DNA from 3 places in the Brevibacillus agri genome. Region 3 is predicted to be linked to each of the others. Evidence: predicted binding sites of a transcription regulator. Region 3 holds the regulator's gene; each other region holds the start of a gene.
What was found. Region 3 encodes LexA, which represses DNA repair genes until DNA is damaged. Its sites were predicted from a motif close to CGAACATATGTTCG; they were not measured.
Positions count from the first base shown of each region.

Region 1: BA6348_RS12590 (DNA polymerase IV) is a predicted target of LexA. The motif match lies at 3,665-3,678, and genes of this name have one in related genera.
Region 2: ruvC (crossover junction endodeoxyribonuclease RuvC) is a predicted target of LexA. The motif match lies at 5,242-5,255, and genes of this name have one in related genera.

Region 1 is NZ_CP026363.1:2,506,897-2,514,001, forward strand. It holds gene recG (ATP-dependent DNA helicase RecG) at 1-116, shown strand, start outside; gene BA6348_RS12570 (hypothetical protein) at 302-1,837, shown strand; gene BA6348_RS12575 (GNAT family N-acetyltransferase) at 1,864-2,349, opposite strand; gene BA6348_RS12580 (VOC family protein) at 2,372-2,551, opposite strand; gene BA6348_RS12585 (AraC family transcriptional regulator) at 2,690-3,559, shown strand; gene BA6348_RS12590 (DNA polymerase IV) at 3,737-4,978, shown strand; gene BA6348_RS12595 (YhjD family protein) at 4,975-5,355, shown strand; gene BA6348_RS12600 (YolD-like family protein) at 5,352-5,702, shown strand; gene BA6348_RS12605 (C39 family peptidase) at 5,774-6,529, shown strand; gene BA6348_RS12610 (hypothetical protein) at 6,776-7,057, shown strand.
Region 2 is NZ_CP026363.1:3,992,724-3,999,828, reverse strand. It holds gene BA6348_RS19685 (phosphotransferase) at 1-797, shown strand, start outside; gene BA6348_RS19680 (bifunctional 2',3'-cyclic-nucleotide 2'-phosphodiesterase/3'-nucleotidase) at 884-2,872, opposite strand; gene BA6348_RS19675 (BofC C-terminal domain-containing protein) at 3,132-3,701, shown strand; gene BA6348_RS19670 (hypothetical protein) at 3,785-4,867, opposite strand; gene BA6348_RS19665 (hypothetical protein) at 5,000-5,191, shown strand; gene ruvC (crossover junction endodeoxyribonuclease RuvC) at 5,319-5,819, shown strand; gene ruvA (Holliday junction branch migration protein RuvA) at 5,816-6,433, shown strand; gene ruvB (Holliday junction branch migration DNA helicase RuvB) at 6,438-7,105, shown strand, end outside.
Region 3 is NZ_CP026363.1:2,764,465-2,771,569, reverse strand. It holds gene BA6348_RS13905 (HelD family protein) at 1-959, opposite strand, end outside; gene crcB (fluoride efflux transporter CrcB) at 999-1,364, opposite strand; gene BA6348_RS13895 (DUF896 domain-containing protein) at 1,464-1,661, opposite strand; gene yneA (cell division suppressor protein YneA) at 1,754-2,095, opposite strand; gene lexA (transcriptional repressor LexA) at 2,726-3,349, shown strand; gene BA6348_RS13880 (DUF456 domain-containing protein) at 3,411-3,896, opposite strand; gene BA6348_RS13875 (DUF4269 domain-containing protein) at 4,024-4,590, shown strand; gene BA6348_RS13870 (CD3324 family protein) at 4,933-5,196, shown strand; gene BA6348_RS13865 (FusB/FusC family EF-G-binding protein) at 5,368-6,006, shown strand; gene BA6348_RS13855 (hypothetical protein) at 6,621-7,094, opposite strand.

The sequences.
Region 1 (7,105 bases), 260 kb from region 3:
GACAGGAGACGGCGCGGCTGGTGGCCGACGACTCGTTTTGGCGAGACCCGGCGTACCAGTGGTTGCGCGACTATTTGCAGCGCGAAGGCGTACTCGATGGCATCGTGTTCGATTAAGGCAGCATCGAGAGGGACCTCTTGCCGCACCTGTGTGTGCGAAGGAGGTCTTTTCGCTTTTTTGTGCAAAACGGCCCTCGAAAAAACGTGACGAAACGACAGCGAAAAACGTCTTTCTTCTATGAGGATGGAAAAAATTACTGGGGAGAGAGGCGAGTTTTGTGTTTTTGCGAAATCTTCGAGGAATGAGCATCGCGTTGGGCTTCTCTTTGCTTGTCATGTCAGGCTGCAGCACCGCCGCAGCCGCTTCGGGAGAAAAACAAACAGGCGCAGGGCAGGCCGTGCGCGCTGCGTCCGGTCAGATTGCACCAGCGAGCGCGTCGACGAAGGCAGCGAGTGACTGGAAGCAGCCGGAGCGGCCTTTTGACTATGCGGCCATGAAAGAAGACGTGGTCATTCAACTGAACGAGGAGCCGCGCCTGCAGTCGCCACTGCGTACAGTCGTCGGCGCTGCTCCGCAAGCGTACACGCTGTTTTTCCGCGAGGAGATGGACCGGGGAAGCGTAGAGGCGGCGATTCGCAAGCATGCGAAGGAAGAAGCGGCGAGAGAGGGCCTCGGCTTCATCGAGCCAGCGTTCGCTTTTCATTGGGCGAGCAACCGCCAACTGCAAGTTCTGGTGACGCTTCCGGAACAGGAGACAAAGGAGCGGGACTGGACGGAATACGTGCTTAGCGCGGCCGGAGCCAAGTCGGCAAAAGGCGCGGTCGTCGGCGATTCCAACGCCTTTCACGCCGTCGTGCTGCCGCCTGCGCAAATTTGGCGCGTTTCCGTAGACGGCAAAGTGCGCGAAAAGCTGACTGACTTTTCCGTTATGACCAGTATGGAGCTGCTCGACCGCGAGCAACGGTACGTGCTGCAGAGCCGCTTTACGAAGTATTGCGAGTGCGACGCCCGCTATCCGATGCTCTACTCGATTTACGATACGAAAACAAAGCAGCGGACTCCGTATCCGGTCGAGTTGACAGACAACTACCGCGGAGAGGGCGTATTTTTTGCCGATCGGCGCGGGTTCTTTTACGCCCAGCCGGAGCAAGGAACAACCGTTCCGAACAGCGACAGCGTCACCCGTGTCCAGGTACAAGGGTATGTGCACGGAGCCAGCTTTAGCCACGATCAGAAGCAGTTGCTGATGGCGGTGGGGCGAGCGGACCAGAAAAAAGACCTGGATCTGGTCGTGTACGACTTGGGAAAAGGAACAGAGAAGCGGATTGCCGGGGCGATCAAAGGCTGGATTCCGACGAGCGAGTTCAACGGGGAAGTGCTGCCTGTCTCCTTCCATGACGACGGCCGCTACGCCACGTTTGCCATGAGAAGCGAGGAAGCGGGCTTTGTGGAGATTCGCCAGCGCTACGACTGGAAGAGCGGCAAGGTCATCGACTGGCATCCCCCGGTTCCGGCTGATTTCTGGTCCGGGTATGTCCAGTCGACAGACGGGGAGTACCAAATGTACTGGAATGCAGGGCTGTTCAAGGGCAACGTGCAGTTGATGGACATGCGCGGCCAGGGCCTGTGGCTGCCTGGCACGCACCGCTATTTGTTTACCGAATGGGAAAAAGCCGCGCAGGAAACCGACTTGAAGCAGTCGCTGTACTTGTTTGACGCCGATACGAAGCAGCAGTCTGTGCTCGTGTCGGGCCTTCCTGCGGGGCTTTCCCTCCTGGGAGCGAGCGCGGACGGCAAATGGCTGTACGTGATGACGGATCGGACGCTGGCTTTCTAGCTTGTGACGGCTGGCCAGACCTGACGCTAGGCTTCGTACTCGTCGGCCAGCATGGATAAAACAACCAGCGATTCGTAAGTGTCCCCTGTTTTCAGGCAGTCGCGCAAGATTCCTTCTTCGCGGAAGCCTTCGGACAGGTAGAGCGCGCGGGCTACGCCGTTTGTTTCCTTGACGTCCAGCCACAGCCGATGGGCTTTTTGTTCGCGAAAAGCCCACTCTTTAATCTGGCGCAGGACACGACGGCCGTAGCCGTGCCTTTTTACTGCCATCGTAATGCGCAAGAGCTCAATCGAATGGTGCGGACTGGCCAGCCCGGCGATGATGACGTAGCCGACGGGGTGGCCTGTTTCTGTTTTCTCGGCGATCATGTGCAAGATGTCGGGATCATCCAAAGCCTCGCGGTGGCGCTCTTCCGGCCACGGAAGGATGAACGGGGCATTTTCTGGCGCTTGCTCCACGTCGCAGACGAACGGGAGGTCTGTCGGTACAGTCAGTCGCAGGCGGACGGTCATGCGGGTCACCTCTTCTTTTTTGCTAACATTTGGCTGCCATCAACGCATTTCCGTCGGGATCTTTGAAGGTGAACCAGTGCCCGTGCTGGATGGGGCTGGTCAGCTCCACGCCAAGCTCCTCCAGGAAGCGATAAGCGGCGTCGATGTCGCGGACAGCGACGAAAATGCCTCCGATTTCGGCGTGCAAGGGAGAAGCGGTCATGGGCAACAATCCCTTTCGGTGCGGTATGGTATGCTTGTTAGGAATGCCAGCCGAAGCGAGCCTGCATAATCGGGCACGAAATGTCGGATGGCTTCGTTTGGCGTCTGCTATTCTGTGGTGGTGAGGGAGGTCGTTTTCATGGATTTGCTGCAAAAGCTGAATGAAGCTTTGGACTACATCGAGGAACATCTCGCTGGCGAGATCGACTTCAAGGAAGTCGCCCGGGTGGCGTGCTGCTCGGAATACCACTTCAAAAGAATGTTCTCGTCCTTGGCGGGCATTCCGCTCTCGGAGTACATCCGGCGCAGGCGCATTACACTCGCGGCTTTCGACCTGAAAGACAGCAAGCTGAAGGTGATCGACATCGCCGTCAAGTACGGGTACAACTCGCCTGACTCGTTCGCTCGCGCCTTTGCCCAGATGCACGGGGTGACGCCCAGCGAAGCGAGAGCCAGCGGGCAGTCCTTGAAAGCCTATCCGCGAATGACCTTTCATCTATCCATCAAAGGAGGCAGTGCCATGAATTACCGCATGGAAGAAAAAGAGGCATTTCGCATCGTCGGCTTGAAGAAAAGGGTTCCGCTGATCTACAACGGGGTGAATCCCGAGATTGCCGCCATGTGGGCGTCACTCGACGCCGAGAAGATCCGCCTGCTCAAGTCGCTTTCCAATGTAGAGCCGCTCGGGATGTTGAGCGCATCCACGAACTTTTCCGACGGCCGCCTGGACAACGGCGAGCTGGACCATTACATCGGAGTGGCGACTACGCTGGACTGCCCGGAGAGCCTGGCGAAGCTGGAAGTCCCGGCCTCTACGTGGGCCGTCTTCGAAGCCGTAGGGCCTTTTCCGGATACGCTGCAGGACGTCTGGGGGCGCATCTACTCCGAATGGTTTTTGTCTTCCGGCTACGAGCTGGCCGAAGGTCCGGAGATGCTGTGGAATGCTGACAAAGACACGACATCGCCGACGTTTCGCAGTGAAATCTGGATTCCGGTTGTCAAAAAATAACATATCGTATGGGATTCGCACACGCTCGGCCAAACACCTGCCAGCGTGTGCTTGTCTTTGCAGAAATAATTACCATGTTTTTTTTCGGAGGGACAGGTATAAAAACGAACATACGTTTGCTATAATAAGAACAAAGTTCATATAGGAACACAAGTTCTTGTTCAGGGGATGATGGTGATGCCTAATGCGGGCAAACGGATTGTTTTTTTGATCGATATGCAAAGCTTTTATGCCAGCATTGAAAAAGCGGCGAATCCGGCGCTGCGCAATCAGCCGATCGTGGTCGCCGGCGATCCGCAGCGGCGCAGTGGAGTGGTGCTGGCCGCGTGTCCGATTGCGAAATCATACGGAGTGATAACGGCAGAAGCGCTGTGGCAAGCGCAACAAAAATGTCGACAGCTCGTGGTAGTGCGCCCGCGCATGGAGCACTACCTTCAGGTGTCGATGCAGATCACGCGCATCTTCCAGTCGTTTACCGATCAGGTGGAGCCGTACTCGGTCGACGAGCAGTTTCTCGATGTGACAGGCAGCGTCCACTTGTTTGGCGATCCGCTGGAGCTGGCTGCCCAGATTCGGCAGCGCGTCTGGCTGGAGACGGGAGTCAACTGCCGGGTCGGAATTGGAGAGAACAAGGTCCTCGCGAAAATGGCCTGTGACAACTTCGCCAAAAAGCAGGAAAGCGGGATATTTTGGCTCAAGCGGGCAGAGCTGGCCGACACGCTGTGGCGGCTGCCCATCGAAAAACTGTTCGGGGTAGGCTCGCGCATGAAGCGCCATTTTCACCGGATGGGCGTCTATCAGATCGGCCAGCTCGCTGCGCTCAGCCCCGCCGTGCTCATCCGCCACTGGGGCGTGAATGGCGAGGTGCTGTGGCGCACAGCGCACGGCCTGGACGACTCGCCGGTTTCGTTGAACGAATACGGGACACAAAAAGGGATCGGCCACCATATGACGTTGCCGCGCGATTACCATACGGCAAAAGAAATCAAGGTCGTGCTGTTGGAATTGTGCGAGGAAGTGTGCCGACGGGCGCGGCAAAAAGAACGGATGGGCTCGGTGCTCTCCATCGGCTGTCGCGGCGCGAATCTGGCGGCTGGCGAAGGTTTTGGCCGCCAGATGAAGCTTGCGGAAGCGACGAATGACGCCATGGCGCTGTACGAAGCGGCTTGTCGCCTGTTTGAGCGGCACTGGACAGGGGGGCCTGTGCGCAGCATTGGCGTCACGCTAGGGCAGCTCGTGCCTGATAATATCGTGCAACTGAATTTGTTTACAGACACGCACAAGCGCCGCTCGCTTGCCCAGGCGATGGACGACATTCGGGCGCGCTTTGGCCAGGATGCGATTTTGCGAGCGGCCTCAGCCTTGGAGGCGGGGCAGGCCAAGGAGCGTGCCCGCAAGATCGGAGGGCATTACAAGTGACAGAGCCGATGCCGTCAGGAGAAGCGAGGGAGCAAGAGCTGGTGCGTCAATATATTTTGTTTGGCATCCTGTTTCACGCGGTGATGGCGGATGCGGGGCAGATGGGAGTTGTACCGCTGAAGCTGTCTTATCAGGACGTGTTCCAGGAGCTCTCCCGCTGGGCAGAGCGTAAGCATCAGCAATTGCGCCGTCATTTGCGGCAACTCGGATGCACGATTGTCAGCGCTCGCCGCGAGGATTATGCGTACGTGGTTCATTACCGGCAGCGCGGGTACTTGCGGGAAGCGAGCTATATCATTGAGGTGTTGCGCGCCGAGTGCCAGGAGCTTGTCGGCGCATGGGTACGAGATCATCACCAAGGAGAGAAGCGAGCATGAGAGAGACACGCGTATCCAAAAAGGAAAATTTGTTCGTCTCGAGCCGGTTTGTGTTGCCGGAGCATCGGGAAATGTACGTGCGCATGAAGGAAGAGGAGCGCCGCTACGTGCCGCCCGAGCTGGACCAGGAGCAACTGGGAGCGCTAAGCGAGCTGGTGTGGCAGGCGTTCCAGACAAAGAGCGTTTTGACGTTGACGTACTATGACGGGCAGGCGCCGCGCCGCTTGTCGGCACAGGTCGTGCACATAGATCAGGCAGCGCGGCGATTGAAGCTGCGGGCCGGCTCCGAGATGCACTGGCTTTCGTTTGCCCGCTTGCTGCATGCGGAGCTGGCAGCGCCTTTCTAAAACTAACCATTCATGCGCGACTGTCTGGCCGGGCCACCCTGTGGGTAAAAGACAAAGGAGTGGCGTGAACGTTGAGTTGGGCAAGGAACATTACATGGGCAGCCGCGTTTGCCATGCTGGCGGGCTGCACACTTCCGCAGGAACAGGCGGACCCGGCACGTGACCCTGTCGCGCCCGCGCGTGTGCAGCAGGAGAAGCTGTTCGACCTGTCGCCGCAGCAAGCACCGCGACCAGCCAAAATGATGCTGGATGTCCCGATTATTAGCCAGAAGCCGGAGCTGCACAACGGCTGTGAAGTAACGAGCCTGGCGATGCTGCTGAGGCATGCCGGACAAAACGTCGACAAACGGGTGCTGGCCGAGCAAGTGCCCAAAGATCCTGAGCCGTTGGTGAAGGAACAAGGGGACATCAAGGAATGGGGAGATCCGAACATCGGGTTTGTCGGCGACATGACAGGGGTGCGCAAAGGCTTCGCCGTTTACAACAAGCCGCTGGAAAAGCTGCTGCGCCGCTACATGGGCGAGCGGACGGTCAATTTGACCGGGGCATCCTACCAGGCGCTTTTGGACCAGGTGGCAGCGGGGCGTCCGGTCGTGATCTGGGCGACCGGAGATTTTCAACTGCCTACCGAGTGGGAGAGCTGGTACAAGGACGGGAAAAAAGTGGTAGCTCCTTTTGACGAGCACGCTGTCTTGCTGGTGGGCTATGACGAGACTTACGCGTACGTCAACGATCCGCTTACGGGAGCAAAGCAGCAGAAGGTCGCGCACAAGGCTTTGGAATCGAGCTGGACAGCGCTGGGCAAACAGGCGATCAGCTATCAATGAAGCAAAAAAGGGCTCTTGGCAAAAAGGGCTCTTGGCAAAAAGGCAAGCCGCAAAAAACAGCGTGCCGCGCTGAAACGGTGTGTGTGAAGAAGATGCGGGATTCCTGAAACGAAAAGCGGTCAAAAACAACCGTTTTTCGTCTTTTTTTGGCCGAAACGCTTTTTGCCAGAACGGACTGTTTCCCTGTATTGTTAGGATATCTTTTTTGAAGCAGATATCTGATGGATAGGACAAAGGAGATTTTACATGCTAGCACAAGAAATGGGTGTCATGTTCACCAAGCATGCCGATCAAATTACTTCCAAACGTTGGGGGGATTTTATTCAGCAGTTGGAGGAAAAAGGCTTGTACGTGCTTATCGAGACGGACACGATCGGACGGGTAATGAGCCCTTTGGGCGGATTGATGCCCATGCCCTGTAAGAGCGAAACGCTCCACATTGTGACAGCGGATGAGCTGGAACAGCGCGGTTTGCCGCTCGGTCACCACATCGTGACCAAGCCAAAAGAAAAAACAACGACTGCGTAATTGTAAAGCGAACGGACGAAACCTTTTCTGCCCGGTGAATTTCTGGGC
Region 2 (7,105 bases), 1.2 Mb from region 3:
TTCCTTACGAGGATCGTTATTACACGATCATGAAGCTGATCGACGGCGAGGAAGCCGACAACGCGTCGCTCTATGACGTGAAAAAGACAGCGGAGACGTTGGCGCGCTTCCATGTCGCGGCGCAAGGCTTTCCCGTCTCCCATTCGTATGCGTACGAAGGAAAGCCGAACTTGCTGGATAAATGGGAAAGCCGCCTGGAATACTTCGAGCGGCTCACCTGGATGATTGAGCAAAACGGCCCGCAAAACAAGCTGGAGCAAATCATCGCCCACTCGGCTGATGAAGTGCTGCGCGACGGCCAGCAGTTGCTGCAGTCTGCCTACAAGCTGCCGTTGACGCCGGAAATGTTCCTGGCCATGGAGAGAGGTACGCTCGCGCATCGGGACGTTGCCAGCCACAACTTTTTGCTCACCCAGCGGGGCAACTGCTATCTCATCGACCTGGATACGGTCGGCCACGACATTCAGCTCGTCGACCTCGTCCAGTTGATGTCGCGCATGCTGCTGATGCAGGACTATCGGATGGAATCGTTCGTGGAAGCGATGGAGGCATACAGCAACATTAACTATTTGAGCGACACGCAAATTTGGACCGTTCATCAACTGCTCCGTTACCCGGACAATTTTTTGCGCGAGGTGACAGGGCTGTACAGCAGGCGACCAGGCTACCATATGCGCGGCGTCCTGCAGCTTGTCATGCTAGAGGGAAAACTTGCCCAAAACCGGCAAAAGTTTTTGAATGACGGGGAGCGCATCTTCCAGCGTTCGCCGTGGGGAGAATATCATTTTGTCGGGTAAATTGCTCTTTTGTCCGCTCGGATTGGACGATACGAAAAAAACATCCCTCTTGCAAAAGAGGGATGTTTGTCTTGGAGACGCTAAGCTTACTTGGAAGCTGGCTTGGACAGGTCGATAGCGAACTTGGCAAAGCCGGATTCCAGTTGGCCGATGAATTTCAGGTTGGGCATTTTTTCGGCAAAAGGCTTCGCGTCTGGAGAAGAAGTGAAGGTTACGTTCACTTTTTCTTTGATTGGCGCAAACGTCCAGTTGTTGTCTGCTGCCGGGTTGATGTCTTTTTGGCTCAGGATGTAGTCGATCACTACTTGGCGGTTTTCATCCGGAGAATCGATGACGATGTTTTTGCCGTCCAGGCCAGGGAAGTTGCCGCCGCCGCCTGCGCGGTAGTTGTTGGTGACGACGATGAACTTGTCTTCCGGTTTGACTGGTTTGCCGTTGTAGGACAGGTTTTTGATGCGGTTCGCATCTTTGTTTTCCAGCTTGCCGTCAATCGCGTATTTGGATGGCTGTGTCACGTCGATTTGGTAGGTTACGCCATCAATTACGTCGTAGTTGTAAGTAGGGAACGCTTCGTTTATGAGCGGCTGCTCTTCTGTTTTCTTCACATCAATCTGGTTGAACTGGCCTGCGGAGCGCTCCAGCCATTCTTGCAGTTGGGAGCCGTTAATCAGAACAGCCTTCAATGTGTTTGGATAGATGTACAGGTCAGATACGTTTTTGATGGCGATCGTGCCTGCAGGGATGTTGGTGTAGTAGGATGCGCCGTTGCGGCCGCCTGCCTTGAATGGAGCTCCTGCGGACAGAACCGGAATGCCATCGTATTCTGTGCCTTTAATGTTTTTCTCTACGAACCATTTTTGTGCATTCGTCACGATCTGGATGGATGGGTCATCCTGTACCAGCGCGAAGTAGCTGAAGATAGGGGAAGACGTTTTCCCTACAGCGGAGCGCACCCATTCCACGGTGTGGTCGTGGTCTTCTTTGACGGCATCGAGAACGGCCTGATCTGCATCTGCCAAGGAAGCTTTGTTTGTTTTGTCGTAGATCGGAATCGTTTTGGTAACCGACTCAGCCACTTTCCATTTGCCGTTTTCTTGCTTCAGCGTCAGGTCGATCACGCCGAGGTTGTTGCCCCAGTAGCCAGGCATGACAGCCGGTTTGCCGTTGATAGTGCCTTTTTCGCCGTCAACGCCAGGGATGTTTTCAAAGCCAGGTCCCGGGAAGATGAGGTGGGAGTGGCCGAACAGGATCGCGTCAATGCCTTCGACCTTGCTCAGTTGGTAGCTCGCGTTTTCCAGGTTCGCTGCCGGTTCAACCGGGCCGATGCCGGAGTGCGGAACCGCTACGATGATGTCGGCACCTTTTTGCTTCATCTCAGGGATGAACTTTTTGGCGCTTTCCACAATGTCTTTGGCGATCACTTTGCCTTCCAGGTTCGCTTTGTCCCACTGCATGATTTGCGGCGGAACGAAGCCGATGACACCGACTTTCAAGGTTACTTCTTTACCGCTCTCGTCCTTGAACTTGCGCTCGAGGATTTGATAAGGAGTGAACATGTTTTTGTCGTTGTTCGGGTTGTTATCCTTGTCGTCGATGTAGACGTTGGAGTTGATGTAAGGGAATTTCGCGCCCTTCAGGCTGCGATCCAGATGTTCCAGACCGAAGTTGAACTCGTGGTTCCCGATGTTGCCAAGGTCGTAGTTCAACAGGTTCATCGCTTTGTAAACCGGGTGAGTTTCTCCGTCTTGCAGCGGATCGATTTTCGCTACGTAGTCGCCCAGCGGGTTTCCTTGCAGCAGATCGCCGTTGTCGATGAGGATGCTGTTTTTCGCTTCGTCTCTCGCTTTTTTAATCAGCGTAGCGGTTTTGGCGAAGCCGAACTCGTCCGTGGCTTTGTCTTGGTAATAGTCGTAGTTTACGATGTTGGTATGGATATCGGTAGTTTCAAGCAGGCGGAGCTTCAGGGTGGAGCCAGTTTCGGCGCTCACAGGGGTAACAGGGAACGTGAGAGCGCTGACAACTAAAGAAGTGCTGAGGAGAAAAGCGGTCAGCATTTGTTTGTTTGTCTTTTTCATTTTTTGGTTGACCTCCAATAAGTTCACAATAAGTGCCAAGCAAAAATAGTTTATCACTACAATCTGTAGATTGGTAGATAATTGTAGGTTAAGATTATTAAATTTTGTCTATTGACAAAAAAGATATAATGATTGCTCAATTTGCCGTTTGCCCGCGATAAATTTCTCGCCAATTACGAATCCTTGAGAGATTCACGTATGTCCCCCTTCAAACATGGCAAAACTAGGAAAAAAGGTATAAGAAGGGGTTCATCAAATCATGCGAAAAAAATGGATGGTGTACGCATCGTGGGGCGCTGCGCTTCTCACCGGTGTCGTATTGGGCATCCTGCTGGCAGGCAGCGGAGGCAGAGAGAACGGACTGCTTCAACTGCTGCATACAGACATCGGCAAGACGGCAACGGTGGCAGGAAAGCCGTATGAACTGGTGTTGACCCGCAGCTACTTGTGCGGCGTCCGGGATGAAGAGCGTCAACCGATCGCCGCAGGCCATTTGCCGGAAGCGATGGGGGATTACAAAGGCTGGGAGATCGTGACAGCCGATCCGAGCAAAATGATTTTAATGAGAAGGGAACAGGACATTTCTCCCGCATGCAAGGAGAACGGCCATTTCGGCTTGTCGGCGGACGGAATGCTGACGCTGTTTCACGGGGTTCCCGCCGAGCAGGACGTCATCCAGACGTTTTACCGCATCAACACGGCAAAAATGGAAGCGAGCCTGCCAAAAGAAGAGCTGGAGAGCTTGAAGCGGGGCATCCGCATTCGCAATCTGGCAGAGTATAACAGCGTCCTGTCGACGTACGGGGAGTTTCAACTGGATGGCGACTAAAGCGAGCAGAGGAAAAAGTCGGCGATCCCGCAGGGGGAATGGTCGGTTTTTTTCGTGCTGCCGTACTGTTGTGCTGCATTTCGTTACAAGTCTACAGCGATAATCCGCCACTTGTCCCACGGCGTGGAGCGGCGCAGCAGAAACGTCCACTCTTCGTTCCGTTCATGGTTGTCATGCGTGAAGTAAGTCAGGTGGACGTGGACCTCCGAGAGCAACGGCCCCCGCTCGTCAGAAGGAATGACGATTTCGGTCTTGCGGACGGAGGCTACGTCAGACAGCCGGGCAGGCAGCGGGAAGCCGTCTGTCGTCATTTGCAGGACGTGGTTGTCCTGTTCGTGCAGGGCAGTGAGGAAATACCCCACCAGCTCCTCGGCAGTAGCACCTGTGATCGTCGTCGCAAGCGAGCCGGACGCTTTTTCGATCATCAGGCTGTGGCTGGGATCGGGCTCCTTGCGCTTGTGGGTCGAGCTTCCGAAAAAGTGGATGCAAAAATGGCCGGGAAAGTCATTGCCCGCGATCGCCCCTGCACCGTGCGGCATGCCGTGCATGGAGGCGGCAAAATAAACGCCGTTGACCTCGACGAGAATCGCTCTGCGCTTCCATCTCCATTTGCCCTGGTAAATCTTTTTCATCGTCTGCGTATCTGTGCGCGTCAGCGGCTGCACATCGGCATGCCTGCTGCCCGCACGGCGCTGGACGTGGAACCGCTCGCCAGTCTCCAGGTCGATGACGGTGGCGTACTCCATGCGGCCGAAGGTGTGTTTGACCTGCTCCCACGGCGTCGCTTTGGCATAATGCACGCGTTCCACCTGCGCGACAAGCTCCTCGATTCGCTGGTGAACATCCGTCGGCAAAAGGTATTGCAGAGGCTTGTTGCTTTCAAACAAATTCCCGTCGTGGTCGTACACAAACTGGCGCTTTTTGACGGTCAAGGTGGCGCGAACCCAGTGGGGATTCACGAAAGCCGGAACCTTTTTTGCGGCAAACAGCCGTTTGACGAACGAATGCTGGGCGCGAACATTGAGCGTAGAGTGAAAAGGCGAAGTCGGCGATACAGAGACAGAAACGGTAATCGGTTCTTTGCCTTTCGCCTGGGCGGGCTGCTTTGCGCAGCAGACAGAGAAGAGAAGCGTGACGAGTAAGAAAGCGGCTAGTAAACGTCGCACCGAATCAGCACCTCCACCCTATATGGTTTCAAGACGAAACGGCGGAAATGAGCTGTAAATCTTGGCATCATAAGGCCGGAGGCGGGACGCCATACTGTACTCATACGGCGATCGAAGGAGGAATCTTTTCTTATGTCTACCATGCCCAGAGGTAGCTACAAGGACCAGTTCCACCAGCGTTTGTACGTTCAATTGAACCAAGGACACAACAAGCTCAATTACCAGCAGATCAACCGGATCCAGGAGCAGATGCAGAGCGGCGTAGATGAATACGCGCACATGCAGCACGATGTGTCGGACTCACTTGGAATGAACAAACACTAAAAGCGACGCCGTATGACCCGTTCCTTTTGGCAGGAGCGGGTTTTTGCATGGAAATACACGTTCGCTTTTCGAGCGCTTTGTGATACAGTAGAGAGTAGAAACTTTGCACACGGAGAGAGAGTGGACCATGCGCATTTTAGGAATCGACCCTGGCATTGCGATCGTTGGGTTTGGGGTTCTGGATAAACAGGGTAGCCAATTGCGTCCCGTCCAGTATGGCAGCATTCAGACAGAGGCAGGCTTGCCCGTTCCGCTTCGCTTGAAGCAGATTTTTGAAGCGATGCAAAGCCTGCTGGAAACGTATCGACCGGATCAAATGTCAGTAGAAAAACTGTTTTTCAATAAAAACGTGACGACGGCCTTCACGGTGGGGCAAGCGCGCGGCGTCATCCTGCTGGCGGCGGAGCTGGCCGGAGTGCCTGTGTATGAATACACGCCGATGCAAGTAAAGCAGGCGGTGACCGGCTACGGCGGGGCAGAGAAAAAGCAAATACAGGAAATGACCAAGCTGTTGCTGCGGCTGAAAGAAGTGCCGAAGCCTGACGACGTGGCGGATGCATTGGGCATTGCGATTACGCACGCACAGTTTCGGGCGTTCATCTCCATCTCGGAAGGAGTTCAAAAATGATTGATTTTGTGGAAGGGACACTCTGTTACCTCGATTCAGAATACATAGTGGTAGAAGCCGGAGGGATCGGGTATCGCCTGTTTTGTCCCAATCCGTACCAGTTTGTGCGCTACGAAGGCAGCAAAACCAAGCTGTACACGCACCATCACGTCCGCGAAGACGCGATATTGCTCTACGGTTTTGCCACCCGTGACGAGCGCGACCTGTTTCGCAAGCTGCTCGACGTGAACGGTATCGGGCCAAAGGGCGGCCTGGCGATTCTCGCGGCGGCGACTCCCGAGCAGTTGGTCATGGCGGTGCAACAGGAAAATGTGACCTACTTGACGAAGTTTCCTGGAATCGGCAAAAAGACCGCGCAACGAATCATTCTCGATCTCAAGGACAAACTGGTCGGATACACGCCATCGGCGATCCTGACCGTCGCGGCAGGCGATCTGACAGCAGGCGAGCAGGCGGTTTCCGCGTTGAACGAGGCGCTCGACGCCTTGACGGCGCTCGGCTACTCGGACGGCGAGCTGCAAAAAATCAGAAATGCGCTGTCGGAGAAATCAAAAGAGGGCGATAGTGTGGAAAAGCTCATCAAACAAGGGCTTGCCCTGCTCATGAGGGGGTAGGATTTTGGATCAGCGAATCATCACGACGCATATGAACTGGGAAGAAGATGCGGCGGAGTTGAGCCTCCGTCCCCGTTATTTGAATGAGTATATCGGACAGCAGCACGTCAAGGAAAACTTGAAAATTTTCATTGAAGCGGCGAAAATGCGCAAGGAATCGCTGGACCACGTCCTGCTGTACGGACCGCCGGGACTGGGCAAGACGACGCTGTCGCAAATTATCGCCAACGAACTTGGGGTGAACATCCGCACGACGTCCGGACCGGCGATCGAGCGGCCAGGCGATCTGGCGGCGATTTTGACCAACCTGCAGGAAGGCGACGTGCTGTTTATCGACGAGATTCACAGGCTGAACCGGAGCGTCGAGGAAGTGCTCTATCCGGCCATGGAAGACTTTGCGCTCGACATCATCATCGGCAAAGGGCCGAGCGCGCGCAGTGTGCGCCTCGATTTGCCGCCGTTTACGCTTGTGGGCGCGACGACGCGGGCAGGGATGCTCTCTGCGCCGCTGCGCGACCGCTTCGGGGTGGTGAACCGCCTGGAGTTTTACACCGTTCCCGAGCTGACCTTTATCGTCTCTCGGGCAGCGGATATTCTTCAGGTGATTATTCGCGAAGGCGGCGCGGAAGAAATCGCGCGTCGCTCGCGGGGAACTCCGCGCGTGGCGAACCG
Region 3 (7,105 bases):
AGCCGATGGCGGGTGATTTCCTGCTCCCGCTCGTCCTGCCCTTCTTCAAAAAACAACTGCAGCGGTTTGTCCGGGCTCACGATCCGCCAGCCTTTGGGCATGAGCGGCTTCACGAGCCGCGCCGCCCAGTCTACAAACGTCGATTGCTGAACATCGTCGACGCCAAGCTCGGGTAGCACCTCTGATATGTACGTCAGAAACATCCGGTTCGGGGCGAACACCATAAATTTTTTCGACATCATCGTATCCTGGTAGTTGTAAATCAGGTACGACAGCCGATGCAGCGCAATCGTCGTCTTTCCGCTGCCCGCAACCCCTTGCACGACGATCGGCCGATCTTTTTCCGCGCGAATGATGTCATTTTGCTCCGACTGGATCGTCGCGACGATATCTTTTAAGCGGCTGTCATTCGTCAAGTTCAGATTGGCGTTCAAAAATTCGTCGATGAAGCCTTCCTGCAAAAACTCGTCCGGGTGCCCCATCTCGCGGTTGATCGTCTCTTTTACAGCGCCATCGTAAATCCCGACGATTTTTCCGTCCTCAATCGCGAAGTTGCGCTTCAATCTCACCTCGCCGCGCACGATCTCGCGCCCCATCCGGTAAAACGCATCCTTGCTCTCTCCGGAATAATAGAGACTGGCAATGGGCGCTCGCCAATCCACGACGATCGAATCAAACGTATCGCTGCGGACGATCCCTCTTTTTCCGATGTACACCTGGTCAAGCTCGTAAACCTCGTCCTTGAGAAAATCGACTCGGCCAAAGTACGGCTTGTCGCGTCCGTGATCCTCCAAATAACGCAGGTCTTTTGCCTTGCTTGCGTTCACGACCTGCTTGACGTAATCGTCGGTCGCTTCCCGAATCTCTTCGCGCAGCCGAGCGATCTCCCCATCGATCAATGCAATCGTCTCATCCAGCTTGTTTTGTTCTGCCTCGTAATCGCGGTGTTGGGTACTCACACCCATCCCCCCTCTCGTCTTTTATCAATGTGATGGTCGTTATTGCATTTGTCTGGCAAGCCAGATTCCCGCGGCACAAGAGAGCAGGCCGACCACGATACTGAGCAGGGCGTAAACGAGCCCGCGCAGCCATTGTCCCCCTCCCCAGAACGAAACCACTTCCAGCGAAAATGTGGAAAACGTCGTGAATCCGCCCATAATACCTGTCGTAAACAAAAGATACAGCTCAGGCGAGAAGCCTCCCCGCTCCTTGCCGATCACAAACAAAACGCCGATGGCAAACGAGCCAATGATGTTCGCCAGCCACGTGCCTACAGGCCAGCCCGGCTGATTGGCAACCAGCGCCAGCACATAACGAAGCAACGAGCCGACTGCTCCCCCAACCGCTACAGCCACCCATGCCATTGGTCCCCCTCCTCAATTGCAAAACTGGCAGATGTCGTCAGGAACAAAAAGACACCCGAGCGTCAAGCAAGGATGTCTGCCGTATCAATACAAGTAAGTTTACTGTTTTGGACGATTTTCCTCAAGATCTTCCACATAGCGGATGGAATCCAGATTCGCTCGAAGCGACATCTTGACCGCATCGATGTACTTTTGGCGCAGAGCTTTTTGCTCCTGCTTTTCCTCGTCAGTCAAGCCAACCTCGCGAGATTTCTTGACCAGTTCGTTGATTCGTTTAATTTCCGCGTCAGATACCACGTTCCGGTTCCTCCCACTCTGTAGTAATGCCGCTTTATTATATCATATCAGTCGGAACTGGCAAGAGAGCGGATGGCGGGCAAGTGCTCGAATCAGTCCGTTTCCGGGATGAACAAGGTCTGCCCCGGATAAATGAGATTGCTGTCGAGGTTGTTCGCCATTTTGATATCGAAAATCAGATCGCGCACATCCACCTTTTCCGAATGATGATGGCGCACAGCAATCGTCCAAAGACTGTCGCCGGAGCGAACGGTCACTTCTTTTCCTTTTAGCGGCTCTTTATGCGCAGAAGAGGCAAACACCAGTTCGGTAAGCAAGTAAAAAAAGAGAGAGAACGTCAGCAAAAACAAAATAGCTTGTCCTCTCGTGATGCCCAAACGGACGCGGCGAGGCTGCTTTTTCTCGAAACGGTTATGGATAGACATGGCATTCATAATATGACCCCCTGCAAACATACGTTCTATAAGTTCGTATCCCTATCATAAATGAGAACATATGTTCATGTCAATACAAAAACCGCCGTCTCGCAAATTCGCGCGGAGCTGCTGTGCGCAGCCGTTTTTGCTTCGGATGACGCTGCCGGGCGACTCTATTGGGGTGGATTTAGCTCGTTTCTAGCTGGTTGCTTGCTACCTGAACAGAAGTCCAAGTGTGCCGCGTTGGTGCGGTTTGTGGCTTGACGTAAGCTCGGCTCTTCGGTACTGGAGCGGCTGGCGGTTTGACGTGAGCTCGACTCTGCGACAGTGGAGCGGCTTTTGGCTCGACGTAAGCCCGGCTCCGCGACGATGGAGCGGCTTGTGGCTCGACGTAAGCCCGGCTCCGCGACGATGGAACTGTTTGCCGACTTGGAGTTAGCCCGGCTCTATTACAATGGAACGGCTGCAACTTACGGCTCCGGCCGCCCGCCCGCGCTTTTTTCGAGATTTGGCCGATGCTGTCGAATCAAATGCATTTACCCTGTCAAAAATTCCTGTTCGCATCAAAATCGAACTTATGTTTGTCGAACGCAAGCTCCCATGGTATAATATAGGAAAACATGTTCGAGAAATCAGGGGTGTCTCTCTATGTCAAAATTATCCAGCAGACAACAAGCCATAATCGAATTTATTCGCAAGGAAGTCCGGGACAAAGGCTATCCTCCATCCGTCCGCGAAATCGGCGAAGCTGTCGGACTTGCCTCCAGCTCTACTGTGCACGGTCATCTGGCGCGCTTGGAAAAGAAAGGGCTGATCCGCCGCGACCCTACCAAGCCTCGCGCCATCGAACTGCTGTCTGAGGAAGACCGCTTCCAGGACAACTTCGAGGACTCTGTCGTTCGCGTTCCCGTCATCGGGAAAGTAACCGCCGGGCAGCCGATTACCGCGATTGAGGACGTCGAAGAGTACTTCCCGCTTCCAGAAAATATCGTGACTTCAGACAAGGTGTACATGCTGCGGATTTCCGGGAACAGCATGATCGACGCCGGTATCCTGGACGGCGACTACGTAATCGTGCGCCAGCAGCACGTCGCCAACAACGGCGATATCGTCGTCGCCATGACAGAAGAAGACGAAGCGACCGTCAAGCGCTTTTTCAAAGAGAAGAACCACTTCCGCCTCCAGCCGGAAAACGCGACGATGGAACCGATCATTTTGGACAACGTCACCATTCTCGGAAAAGTCATTGGCGTCTATCGCCTCATCCACTAATCGTTCCAGCGCATGAAAAAAGGACAGCCTCCGCTGTCCTTTTTCGTCTCTATCATTATATTTATCTGGCAAGGAAAAACCAGACGATCATGCTCACCTGCAACACGACTTTGACAACTGCGCTTCCCAAAAAGCCGATCAGCGAGCCAAAGCCTGCCTTTACCGCTTTCTCTATCGGCTGCTTTTGCACGAGCAACTCCACCAGCACCACGAGCACGAACGGCATAATCAGCATCCCGAACGGCGGGAACACGAAGATTCCGAGAACAATCCCTACGGCCGCAGCCACCGAAGACCATTTGGAGCCGCCGTACTTTTTCACGAAAAACATGTTGGTCAACAAATCCGCACCGTACAGCAAGATACTGAGCACCACCATCCCCCACCAGAAAGACGCTGGCAACCCCGCTCCCGGATCGGCTATGAAAAAGTGGTAGAGCAAAAAGCCTGCCCACAGTAAAATCGTATCGGGTAGTACTGGCAAAAATATACCGGCGATACTTAGCGCGAAAAGCACCAACACGATAATCCAAAGAACAATATCCATTCTCTATGCACTCCTCTCACATAGGTAATACGAGAAAAAGCCGATTGAAGTTGCACTCTTCTTTTGCGAATCCGTGAGGCCGTCTGCGAGGAGTACCTGCCTATTTTAACGAAAGCGGAGGGTTACTATGACGCGAAACTGGCGCGACCTCTCTTATTTGCACAACGGGACACCGAAACAAAAAGCTGCGGGCCAGGCCATCGCCCAATCCGCGGTCATGCAGCGGCTGCAAGCGTTCGATCCCGTGCTCGCAGGTACGATCCCTCTGGACATCGACATTGCGGACAGCGATCTGGACATTATTTGCGAGTGCCACGACCTCGAGCAGTTTGCCGACGTCGTCCGCGCTTCGTATGCGGCGTATGAAGGCTACGAGGAAGCTCGTCTGCTCGTGCAAGGCGTGCCCACCTGCCTGATTGCGTTTTTTGCCTGCGGCTTCTGGTTTGAGCTGTTTGCCCAACCGCGCCCGGTCGAACAGCAAAATGCGTATCGGCACATGGTCGTCGAGCACCGTTTGCTGCTGCTCGGTGGCGCTGACGCCCTCCGCGCCATCCGCCAGCTCAAGCAAGACGGCCTGAAAACCGAACCTGCTTTTGCCTCCTATTTTAACATTCCGGGAGACGATCCATACCAGGCGCTGCTGGATGTGGAAAAGTGGACGGAAGAACAGCTCCGCACTCTTGTGACCAGGTAAAGAGTCCCCCGCTCCTTTGTCGCATAGGCGGACGGCGCGCGCGTGGCGAAAAAATCGCCAGAGCCGCGGTGCAAATGGCGGACAGATGATTTATAATGGGAACTACTGCGCGGGCACTTGGCGGCGCGCAGGGAGAAAACGCGAACGAGGGGGTGTGTGGTTGGTGAATGGAATTGGTTTGCCAGATACTGCAGCGTCTCATGCAAAGCCTGGGAATAAGGCGATACTTTGCATGAGGTGGACAGTCGTTTAGACAATTCATCGCCTTCTCTAACGTATCTCATTTCTTATTTCCTGGCTTTGCCCCTTATTTTTCACTTCAAAAATAAGGAGCGAGCGGAAATGAAATATGTGAATGCAGCCAGCATGCTGCCAGAAACCTTGATCGCAGAAATCCAAAAGTACGTGCAGGGAGAAATCATCTACATTCCGAAACCGAAGACGGCCCATCACAAATGGGGGACCCGGACCGGCGGCAGAAAACAGTTGGATGAACGCAACAGCGCGATCCGCAACGCTTTTCGCGAAGGCGCCTCCATCCAGGAGCTGGCCGAGCAGTACTTTCTCTCGACGGAAACGATCAAAAAGATTGTGTATGCCAAATAGACAAAAGCACTGGCGCGTCCACGAGACGGTCAGTGCTTTTCCTATGCCGAGTTCTTTTTACAATCGTTCTTTCCCTTTGCAGCGCACTCCGCTCCTTTTACAGTAGAAGGTACAAACACCATCACAACTCCTCACGCCTGACGGAGTACGCTGCAAGGAGGAACCAGAAAGATGCAACCATTTATTTCACCCCACCACTATCACTTCATCAAAGCACAGGTGCAAACCTTGTTGAACGCATACACAAGCAGCACAGACCCTAACGTCATCCGGGCCCGCAAAGAAATCGCCCAGGAATCCGTGTTCCAGCTCTTCCCCGGCATGACAGAGGAACAAAAACAACTGCTTGCGCCACTCGCAGCCATCAAGGAAAAGAACGAAGCCAAACAGTTTTTGCTGCGGCTCTCGCCGTATATCATCCCTTTTCCCGCTTTGACCGAGCAAGCGATCAAAAAAATGTTCCCGAAGGTCAAGAAGCTCAAGCCGCCTGCGACAGCGGAAATCCCGTATGCCGAAACGTCGTATGTAAGCTGGTTCGACAGCGGGGCAGACAAAAAGTACATTATCGCCTACTACCCTGACAAGCTGATCGGCATTCACGGCGTTTTTACTCCCCTGCCCAAAAAAGGGATTTGTGCGATCTGCAACAAAATTACCGACATCGGCATGTTCGTCCTGGAAGCGCGGGGGGCGGGCAACGGCACGTATTTGAAAAAAGGAAACTACTTGTGTCAAGACAGCGTCACTTGCAATCAAAATATTCGTTCGCTGGAAAAACTGCATGATTTTCTGGCTACGATGGTCAAATGAGCAGAAACACGATCATGCGCGAAAAACAGTGGCGGCTCCTTGTTCAAGCTTAGCGAACAAGGAGCCGTTTTCATAAAAAATACCCCTCAAGCAACTCAAGGGGCAGTTGACGGCAAACGGGCGAGAGGATGCATTCGTTCTTTTGACCGAATCTTTGATGAAGCCCGCTATCTTTGCGAAAACTGCGCGGAGAAATGGAGCTTCCACAAAGGCCACGCCATCAGGAGGGCGATTTTCATCGACAATGGCGTCCATCAACGGAAAGGGAGGATTTTCCTTTCGGGTACCTTTACTATACTTTGCTTCTCTATTTGCTGTCTCCTGACCAAAGTTAGGTGAGGTTAATCTTTTTCACGGGAGTTGCTAGCGTTTCTCTTATTTTGCCAGCGTGGCGAGTACATCCAAACTGTTCCGCCACTCGCTGTTTAGGCGGGGGAACTGCCCTCTCAGCTTCCATTGGCTTGAGCATGGTACAGCCAGATAGGCCGGTCGGAAGCGAGATAACGATTGTTTCGGCATGCCGGGCGAACTGAATGTACGTGGATCGGATAGGTTAAGCCCCGCTAGACAAAAATGGTTCGTCCAAAGCGGCGGGCAAAAGAAGGATGCGGCTGTTACAAGTAGTCGAAAAATCGGTTCCACCAGGTGTATTCGCCGATCATCGCTTGATTTTTCCCATCGTACAAGGTGTTCAGCTCGTCTGCGGGGATGTAGCGGTAGCCGTTCTCCTGCAGCGTGGCGATGATGCGGTTCATGTCTGGTTGCTTTCCCGTCTCGTCAAAAGCACCAAGGATCGTCACGAACCGTCCAAAGGCCGAAAAGCGGATCGCCAGCTCGTAGCACATCGCATAGCTTCCCCCGCTCGCTTTCGCATCGTGTTGGCTTTTTTCCAGGATGTACATCTCTGCGAAAAACGAGGCGTCCTGTACGCAGTCGTCCAGTTCGAAACGGTTGTCTGTTTCAGCTTCCAAGCGGGCTTTTACCATTTTTACTTGCTGCATTTCTTTTCGGTAATCGAAGTCTTTCGGGGCATACCATTCGGCTGCGTCGTCGAAGTGGAGCAGGAGTTGTTTTAGTTGCGGGTTCATAAAGGTTCCTT